DNA from 3 places in the Klebsiella quasipneumoniae subsp. quasipneumoniae genome. Region 3 is predicted to be linked to each of the others. Evidence: predicted binding sites of a transcription regulator. Region 3 holds the regulator's gene; each other region holds the start of a gene.
What was found. The regulator Fur, encoded in region 3, represses iron uptake genes when iron is present. The targets are predictions, from matches to a motif close to ATAATAATGAGAACNACTATCAA.

Region 1 (3,275 bases), 110 kb from region 3:
CGATGAGCAGCGCCATTAACACCCGCGGCAGCCGCCATTCGTTCACCACCATCGCGACGTTGCGCGGCGCGTCGCCGAACAGGGCGGAGAAGACCTGGTCAATCGTTAGCGGCACCGGGCCTTGCGCCAGCCCGAGCAGGGAAATCAACAGGCTGGCGGCCAACAGCAGCAGACAGCTGGCTATCAGGCGGCGGGACGGGGCAATCACAGGCCACCTCCGCGCGGCTGGCGCCGCACCAGCCAGATCAGCACCGGCGCGCCGAGAAAGGCGCTCACCACCGATACCCGCAGTTCGCCGGGCACCAGCAGGCGGCCAATCACGTCGGCAAACAGCAGCAGGGCCGGGGTGGCCAGCAGGGTGACCGGCAGCGACCAGCGATGATCGGCCCCCACCAGCCAGCGGGCCATATGCGGCATCATCAGGCCGATAAAGGCGATCGGGCCGACCACGGCGGTAGCGCTGCCGCACAGGACGGTAATCACAATCAGGCCGATCAGCTGGGTGCGGGCGACGCGGCTGCCGAGGGCGGTGGCGGTATCGTTGCCGAGGCTCAGGCTGTTAAGCGCCCGGCTCAGCAGCAGGGCGGCGATCCCCGCCATCGCCACCGGCAGCAGGACAATTTTCAGGGTTTGCAGGGTGCGGATATCCAGCGAACCGGCCTGCCAGAAGCGCAGCTGATCGTAGACGTCCGGGTTGAGCAGGGCGATGCCGTTGGACAGCCCCTCCAGTACCGCCGCGAGGGCGACCCCGGCGAGGGTGAGGCGCACCGGGCTCAGCTGGCCGCCACCCTGGCTGCCGGTGAAGGCCACCAGCAGCGAGGCGCAGAGCGCGCCGCAAAACGCCAGCAGCAGCTGCTCCTGCGGGGAGGTGATCCCGAACAGCGCCGCGCCGAGGACGATGGCGAAGCTGGCGCCGGAGTTGACCCCCAGCAGGCCGGGGTCGGCCAGCGGGTTACGGGTGAGCGTTTGCATCAGCGCGCCGGCGAGGCCGAGGGCGACGCCGGCCAGCAGACCGGCCAGGGTGCGCGGCAGGCGCGCGTCCAGCACGATGGTGCAGTCGGCGCTTTGACAGGTTCCGCTAAAGGCGGTGAATACCGTGCCGATCGGCAACGATTTGGCGCCGATGGTCAGGCTAAGCGCGGCGGCTAAGGCGAGTAACAGCAACAATCCGGGCACGGCGACAGAGCGTACCGCGGTCGTAGAAAACGACATAACTGACATCCCTGATATGATAATGATAGTAATTATCGTTATCGATTTTATTCAGCTATGGTAGCATGACCCACAGTAAAAAGGGTATTAAAAATAACGACAAGGCGCTGTAATGAACCGACAATCCTGGCTGCTCAACCTCAGCCTGCTGAAAACTCACCCGGCGTTTCGCGCCGTTTTTATCGCTCGCTTTATCTCTATTCTGTCGCTTGGCCTGCTGGGTGTGGCCATCCCGGTGCAGATCCAGATGATGACCCATTCGACCTGGCAGGTCGGGTTGTCGGTGACGCTGACCGGCGCGTCGATGTTTATTGGCCTGATGGTGGGGGGCGTACTGGCCGACCGCTATGAGCGCAAACGCCTGATCCTGCTGGCGCGCGGCACCTGCGGCGTGGGCTTTGTCGGCCTGTGTCTGAACGCCCTGCTGCCGGAGCCGTCGCTGGCGGCGATCTACCTGCTGGGGATCTGGGATGGGTTCTTCGCCTCGTTGGGGGTGACCGCGCTGCTGGCGGCGACGCCGGCGCTGGTGGGGCGGGAAAATCTGATGCAGGCCGGGGCCATCACTATGCTCACGGTGCGCCTGGGCTCGGTGATTTCGCCGATGATCGGCGGCCTGCTGCTGGCCTCCGGCGGCGTGGCCTGGAATTTCGGCCTGGCGGCGGCGGGGACCTTTATCACCACCTTAACCCTGCTGCGTCTGCCACAGCTGCCGCCGCCTCCGCGGCCGCGCGAGCATCCGCTGCGTTCCCTGCTGGCGGGGCTGACCTTCCTCTGCCAGAGTCCGCTTATCGGCGGGATTGCGCTGCTCGGCGGCCTGCTGACCATGGCCAGCGCGGTGCGGGTGCTCTATCCGGCGCTGGCCGGGAGCTGGCAGATGTCGGCAGGGCAGATTGGCCTGCTGTACGCCGCGATTCCGCTCGGCGCGGCGCTGGGGGCGTTGACCAGCGGCCAGCTGGCCCAGACCGTGCGGCCGGGTGCGCTGATGCTGGCGACGACGGTGTGCTCCTTTGTCGCCATTGCGCTGTTCAGCCTGATGCCGCACTGGGCGTTGGGCGCGCTGTGCCTGGCGCTGTTTGGCTGGCTGAGCGCTATTAGCTCGCTGCTGCAGTACACCCTGATCCAGACCCAGACGCCGGAACATATGCTCGGGCGAATTAACGGTCTGTGGACCGCGCAGAACGTTACCGGCGACGCCATCGGCGCGGCGCTGCTCGGCGGGTTAGGGGCGGTGATGACGCCGGTCGCTTCCGCCAGCGCCAGCGGCTGGGCGCTGGCCCTCGTCGGCGTGCTGCTGGTGGGGCTGCTACGCGAGCTGCGCCGTTTCCAGCGCCCGGAAATAGTCAACGAAAGCTGAGTACGGTGCGATTGCCCGGTGGCGGCTACGCCTTACCGGGCCTACGGTACCGGGGCCTCGGGCGTTGTAGGCCGGGCAAGCGCCGCGCCGCCCGGCAAGGTGTTCCGACCGCGTACCCGTCCTGATGCCCGGTGGCGGCTACGCCTTACCGGGCCGAAGGTCTGGCCTGGAGGGCGCAAGCATTGTAGGCCGGTGCAAGCGTAGCGCCGCCCGGCAAAGCGTTCAGGCCGCGTACCCGTCCCGATGGCACGGCCCGCATTAGCCGAACAGGCTGGAGAGACGCTGGAGCACCAGCAGGGCGCTGTAGTAGTCAAGACGGAAGGTCTCGGTGCCCAGCGGGTAAACGCGTTTGCCTTCGACCGCCGGGAGATGCGCCAGCAGCGGGTTGGCGTAAATGGCATCGACATCTTTCTGGTCGCCGGCGAACAGGAACAGGCTCTGGCCGTTCAGACCTGCCGCCAGATTCTCCCCGCCCAGCTGCACGATATCGTGGCGTTTGCCTTGACTATGGCTGGCGGGCAGGCCGCCCGGCAGCGTCGCCAGGCTAAAGCCCAGCTGTTCGAGCATCTGCCCCTGGGCCGATTCCGGCGTCCAGATATTGGCGCTGTGCGCGGCGGCGGTATAGACGAGGGCGGTGACCGGCTGCGGCGGCAGCTTCATTTTTTCTTTTAACGAAACGAGCTGTTTATTGAAGTCGGCGATGCGCGCG
Region 2 (3,275 bases), 2.0 Mb from region 3:
TCATCAAACGTTCGCGCGGGGCGTCGAGGGTGCGGGCGCCCATCACCGACGGCACGTTGCAACCGAAACCGACAATCAACGGGACAAAGGATTTCCCCGGCAGGCCGAGAGCTTGCATCAGGCGGTCCATGACAAAGGCGGCGCGCGCCATGTAGCCGGAGTCCTCGAGGAAGGAGAGGAACAGATACATCATGCCGATCTGCGGCACCAGCGGCAGTACGGTGTTGATACCGCCGCCGATCCCCTGGGCGAGGAAGACGGTCAGCCAGTCCGGGAAGTGCAGGGTGTAACCCAGCCATTGAATACCGTGAATAAAGACCGCGACCGAGCCGGCGTCGAAAATCGGCTGCAGCGCGCCGCCGATGTTGATGGCCAGCAGGAACATCAGGTACATAACAAAGAGAAAAATCGGCAACCCGAGGAAGCGGTTGAGGATCACTTTGTCCATCGCCGCGGTGAAGCGGCTTGGCTCGGCGGTCAGGGTGTTACTGACGGCGTCGCAAATGGCGGCGATGGTCTGATAGCGCGCGTCAGCGATATGCAGAGCCGGGTCGTCGATCTCGTCGCTGAGATTCGCCAGGGCGATATCCAGTTTATCGGCGGCGTCGCCGGCATAGGCCCGGCTGTAGATGTCGCCCTCCAGCATCTGCAGACCGAGCCAGCGCCGCTGCCGGGCCGGGATCTGCGCTGACATCTGCTGCGCCAGCAGGTCGGCTTCGCGCAGCAGCGGCTGTGGATAGTGGACCAGCTCGATATCGCTGTTCGCCTGATGACGGTCGAGGGCAATCTTCAGCGCTTCGATCCCGCGTCCGCGGGTCGAAACCAGCGGAATGACCGGGCAGCCGAGGCGTGCGGCGAGGGCATCGATATCGATACGCACCTGCTGCTTTTCGGCAATATCCAGCATGTTCAGCGCCACGACGCAGGGGATCCCCAGCTCGAGCAGCTGCAGCGTCAAATAGAGGTTTCGCTCGAGGTTGGAGGCGTCGACCACGTTAATCAGCATGTCGGCGTCGCCGCTGAGGATGTAGTGGCAGGCGATCTGCTCGTCCAGCGAGGTTTGCGAAGAGATGGTGGTCAGAGAGTAGGTTCCCGGGAGGTCGACCAGCGTGACCTGGTGGTCAGTGGTGGCGAACACGCCCTCTTTACGCTCAACGGTGACCCCGGCCCAGTTGCCTACGCGCTGGCGGGCGCCGGTCAGCTGATTAAACAGGGTAGTCTTGCCGGAATTAGGATTACCAATTAAACCAACGGTTAATTTTTTCATATTTCAAACTCTTGTGCCGGGTCAGCCGTTATTGTGCAACCGCTTCCAGTTCGATTAAGGCGAGATCTTTTTTGCGTAATACCAGACTGACGCGTCGGGTTTCAATATGAACAGGATCGCCGAGCGGCGCCACGCGCACCACATGAAAAGAGGATCCGGGCAGCATGCCGAGGGAGAGCAATTTCTGACGGTATGCTGGGCTAATATCGCGGGAAAATCCGGTAATTTTCCACGCACTATCAGGTGTGAATTGCATAGGGCCTACTTGTCTATCGCTAACCGAAGAAGAATTTTCCGGACGCCTGGAGGCAGTTGCGCCGGGGACCGTAGCCAACGAAAAAGAAAAAACATTCTGCAAGCGATGATAATGAGAATGGTTTTTATCATCAATACATATGATGCGCTTTATGCCATTTTTAAAGTGAAATTCACCTTTTTATTGATATGCCGCAAAGTCCGCCTGTGATCGAAAATATTCGAAATATTATTTCGTCGCTCTAATGTTTAATTAAGGTTTCTTAAGTTAACGAAATGAAAATATTAATTTCGCTATCTGCCCGGCGCGGAATAAATGCAGGTTATCAGAAATAACTGAGAGCCATTTGCGCGAAAAGGCGGCTATAGGTCAGTGACAATGAAAAGGAAAACTGCCCCTGAAAAGGGGCAGGGAGGGATTAGCGTTTTTTACCCATCGCCGCGGCGAGGGCATCCATCATCGCGCTGTTGCCGGCAGGCTGCGCGTCGCGACCGCGGGGTTTGGCGGCTTTCGCGGCCGGGCGATTGCCCTGCGGGCGATCCTGACCGCCGCCGCGGCGGGCGTTGCTGTCGCCCGGCTGCTCGTCGAGACGCATGGTCAGGGCGATACGCTTACGCGGCAGATCGACTTCCATGACCTTGACCTTCACGATGTCGCCCGCTTTCACCACCGTATGCGGGTCTTCAACGAACTTGTTCGAAAGGGAAGAGATATGCACCAGGCCGTCCTGGTGAACGCCGATATCAACAAACGCGCCGAAGTTGGTGACGTTGGTCACCGCGCCTTCGAGGATCATCCCCGGCAGCAGGTCGTTCATAGTCTCCACGCCGTCGGCGAACTGAGCGGTTTTGAACTCAGGACGCGGGTCGCGGCCCGGTTTTTCCAGCTCTTTGATGATGTCGGTAACGGTCGGTACGCCGAACTTCTCATCGGTGAAATCGACGGCTTTCAGGTTCCGTAGCTCGCTGCTGTTGCCCATCAGATCTTTCAGCGCCTGCTGAGTGGCGGCCAGAATGCGCTCGACCACCGGATAGGCTTCCGGGTGAACGGTGGAGGCGTCCAGCGGGTTGTCGCCGTGGTTGATACGCAGGAAGCCGGCGCACTGTTCAAAGGCTTTCGGCCCCAGACGGCTGACCTTCAGCAGCTGCTGACGGTTCTGGAACTGGCCGTTCTCGTCGCGCCAGGCGACGATGTTCTGCGCCATCATGCGGGTCAGGCCGGCAACGCGGGTCAGCAGCGGCACGGAGGCGGTGTTCAGGTCAACGCCGACGGCGTTCACGCAGTCTTCCACCACCGCGTCCAGCTTACGCGCCAGCTGGGTCTGGCTGACATCATGCTGATACTGACCGACGCCGATGGATTTCGGGTCGATTTTCACCAGCTCGGCCAGAGGATCCTGCAGACGGCGGGCGATGGAGACCGCGCCGCGCAGCGACACGTCGAGGTCCGGGAACTCCTGCGCCGCCAGCTCGGAGGCGGAGTAAACGGAAGCCCCGGCTTCGCTGACGATCACCTTCTGGGCGGTGACCTTCGGGAACTGCTTCTGCACGTCGAGGAAGAAACGCTCGGTTTCACGCGAGGCGGTACCGTTGCCGATGGCCACCAGCTCAACGTTGTATTTCTCACACAGCGCGGCGACGGCGACGGCCGCTTTGGCGGCCTGGCCGGTGTGGGGGTAAATGGTATCCGTCGCCACCAGTTTGCCGGTACCGTCAACCACGGCCACTTTCACCCCGGTGCGCAGACCCGGGT
Region 3 (3,275 bases):
CCGTTCGCCTGATGTATGATGGCGCGCTATCTGCGCCGGCTAGAGCCCGGCAGCTTGTTTCCCCGAAGTCACTCAGAATCATGGCAAAAGAACAAACGGACCGTACGACATTAGATTTGTTCGCAAACGAGCGTCGCCCGGGAAGACCAAAAACCAATCCGCTGTCGCGCGATGAACAACTGCGCATCAACAAACGTAATCAGCTGAAACGCGATAAAGTGCGCGGGCTGAAGCGCGTGGAGCTAAAGCTCAACGCCGACGCGGTCGATGCCCTTAACGAACTGGCGGAAGCGCGTAATATGAGCCGCAGCGATCTCATCGAAGAGATGCTGATGACGCAATTAACCGCCCTGCGCAGCCAGGGAAAAGTCTAACTTTCCGCGAAAAATCCGCATTCATGTAGCAGAGTGTGCAGTCGGGCGTGATTGCTGTTTCCGCGTCCTTGCCTGTTCTGCTATGATTGCCGTTATCTGTGGGCATCGCGTCCCTACCACATCATTTAAGTTTCAAGAGGTTATTTTACTCATGGCAATCATCGGCATCTTTTTTGGCAGCGACACCGGCAACACCGAAAATATTGCAAAAATGATTCAAAAGCAGCTTGGTAAAGATGTTGCTGATGTTCACGACATTGCCAAAAGCAGCAAAGAAGATCTGGAAGCCCACGACATCCTGCTGCTCGGCATCCCGACCTGGTACTACGGTGAAGCCCAGTGTGACTGGGACGACTTCTTCCCGACGCTGGAAGAGATCGACTTTAACGGCAAGCTGGTGGCGCTGTTCGGCTGCGGCGACCAGGAAGACTACGCAGAGTACTTCTGCGATGCGCTGGGCACCATCCGCGACATCATTGAGCCGCGCGGCGCGACCATCGTTGGCCACTGGCCGACTGCCGGCTATCACTTCGAGGCCTCCAAAGGCCTGGCGGATGACGACCACTTCGTCGGCCTCGCCATTGATGAAGACCGTCAGCCGGAACTGACCAACGAGCGCGTTGAGAAGTGGGTGAAGCAGGTGGCTGAAGAGCTGCACCTCGAAGAAATCAAAAACGCCTGATAATTAAGCGGCGCAATCGTTGAGTTGCGTCGTATTAATAGACAAAAGCAATCAAACTAATAGCTACAAGTTTTTAACTTTTAATCACATATCTGTACAATGTCCTCTGATTCTACGAGGCACGTGACGCAGTTTGTAGCTGGTGCCTCGTTTTTGACAGCAAACCAGGCCCGATGCTTGCAGTTTTCATTTACCAGTGGCAGTTCTATAATGAGACGCATTACGTCGGGTTAATTTCTGTATGACTTCCGTTGAAGGAAGTAGATCGTTTAGCAACAGGACAGATTCCGCATGACTGACAACAATACCGCATTAAAGAAGGCTGGCCTGAAAGTCACACTTCCTCGACTGAAAATCCTTGAAGTGCTGCAGGAACCGGATAACCATCATGTCAGTGCGGAAGACTTATATAAACGCCTGATCGACATGGGCGAAGAGATTGGTCTGGCGACCGTTTACCGCGTCCTCAACCAGTTTGATGACGCCGGTATCGTGACTCGTCATAATTTTGAAGGCGGTAAATCCGTTTTCGAACTGACCCAGCAGCATCACCACGATCACCTGATCTGCCTCGACTGCGGCAAAGTGATCGAATTCAGTGATGACTCTATCGAAGCGCGCCAGCGTGAAATCGCTTCCCGTCACGGCATCCGCCTGACCAACCACAGTCTGTATCTGTACGGTCACTGTGCGGAAGGTGATTGCCGCGAGGACGAACACGCCCACGACGCAGTGGAAAAGTAATTCCCTGCTTCGCCTGCTCTGAAAAGCCAACCAGCCGGTTGGCTTTTTTATGGGCGCTTCTGCCGCGCTTCCCGCTCACGTCCCGGCGGCGACCCTCGCGAGTCCCCGCTTTGTCCGGAGAGTTGATATGGAACTTCGCCAGCTACGCTATTTTACGCGCATTGTTGAAACCGGCAGCATGGGCCGCGCCGCGCTCGATCTGAATATCGGCGTCTCGGCGCTCAGCCAGCAGATCGCGCGTCTGGAAAATGAGCTGTCCATTCGCCTCCTGCAGCGAACCTCTCGCGGCGTGACGCCCACCAGCGCGGGCCTCGCTTTCTACTCACAGGCGCAGCTGGCGCTGCGTCATGCCGATGATGCCATCCTCGCCGCCCGCGAGGCGCGGCTGTCGGGCCACGTCAGCGTCGGCATGGCCCCCAGCACCGCCTCCGTTCTTGGCGTACCGTTCATCAACGCGATGCGCGAGAGCTACCCCGACGTCCGCCTGCACCTGGTGGAAAGCCTCTCCGGGAATCTGGAGCGGATGATCAACACCCGCCAGCTGGATTTAGCCATCGTCTTCCAGCAGGAGAAGATCCTGCGCTGGAGCGCCAGACCGGTGCTCGAAGAGCGCCTGTTCCTGATTGGCACCCATGCGCTGTTGGCCTCGCTGCCGGATGACCCTGTTTCCCCTGACCAGCTCACCACCCTGCCGCTGATTATGCCAAGCCAGGGCCACGGCCTGCGCGGCAGGCTGGAGGCGGTTTGCCAGCAGCACAGCCTCAGCGTTGAGGTGGTGGCGGACATTGACGGTCTGGCCCTGCTGATGCAGGCCGTGCGCAGCGGACTGGGCGCCACTCTGCAGCCCGGGGCCGCTATTTCCCATCTCGACCATCAGGCGCTGAGGGTGATCGGCATCGCTAATCCGGTCCTCAGCCGCCCCAACTTTCTGGTCAGCCTGTCGGATGATGAGCTCACCCCGGCAGGCCTTGCGGCACGGGTCATACTAAGCAAAGTCATGCGCCAGCTGGTGGAGTCCGATCGCTGGCCAGGCGCCACCCTTTACGTTAACTAAACCCCTCTTTAGCGTTACGCCATAGCGCCCCGTCGCCGTTACCGCCTACATTCCCATTACAAATTTAACAATCCATTAAATTGTAAGGGAGCCGATAATGGTGGATGTACTGGTCATTGGCGGCGGCAATGCCGCGCTATGCGCCGCCTTAACCGCCCGGGAAGCCGGCGCCTCGGTGCTGCTGCTGGAGGCGGCGCCGCGGGAGTGGCGAGGCGGCAATTCGCAGCACACGCGTAACCTGCGCTGTATGCACGATGCGCCGCAGGACGTGCTGGTCGACAGCTATCCGGAAGAGGAGTACTGGCAGGATCTGCTGCGCGTCACCGAAGGGAACACCAACGAAGCGCTGGCCCGGCTGGTGATCCGCACCTCGTCACAGTGCCGGGACTGGATGCGTCAGCACGGGGTTAACTTTCAGCCG

Region 1: fepD (Fe(3+)-siderophore ABC transporter permease) is a predicted target of Fur. The motif match lies at 1,229-1,251, and genes of this name have one in related genera.
Region 2: feoA (ferrous iron transporter A) is a predicted target of Fur. The motif match lies at 1,629-1,651, and genes of this name have one in related genera.

What each region holds. Positions count from the first base shown of each region.
Region 1 covers NZ_CP084876.1:3,829,422-3,832,696, reverse strand. The annotation lists gene fepG (iron-enterobactin ABC transporter permease) at 1-208, opposite strand, end outside; gene fepD (Fe(3+)-siderophore ABC transporter permease) at 205-1,212, opposite strand; gene entS (enterobactin transporter EntS) at 1,325-2,566, shown strand; gene fepB (Fe2+-enterobactin ABC transporter substrate-binding protein) at 2,825-3,275, opposite strand, start outside.
Region 2 covers NZ_CP084876.1:384,825-388,099, forward strand. The annotation lists gene feoB (Fe(2+) transporter permease subunit FeoB) at 1-1,267, opposite strand, end outside; gene feoA (ferrous iron transporter A) at 1,296-1,523, opposite strand; gene LGM20_RS01775 (Tex family protein) at 1,942-3,275, opposite strand, start outside.
Region 3 covers NZ_CP084876.1:3,722,362-3,725,636, forward strand. The annotation lists gene ybfE (LexA regulated protein) at 81-374, shown strand; gene fldA (flavodoxin FldA) at 526-1,056, shown strand; gene fur (ferric iron uptake transcriptional regulator) at 1,348-1,800, shown strand; gene tcuR (tricarballylate utilization LysR family transcriptional regulator TcuR) at 1,928-2,854, shown strand; gene tcuA (FAD-dependent tricarballylate dehydrogenase TcuA) at 2,952-3,275, shown strand, end outside.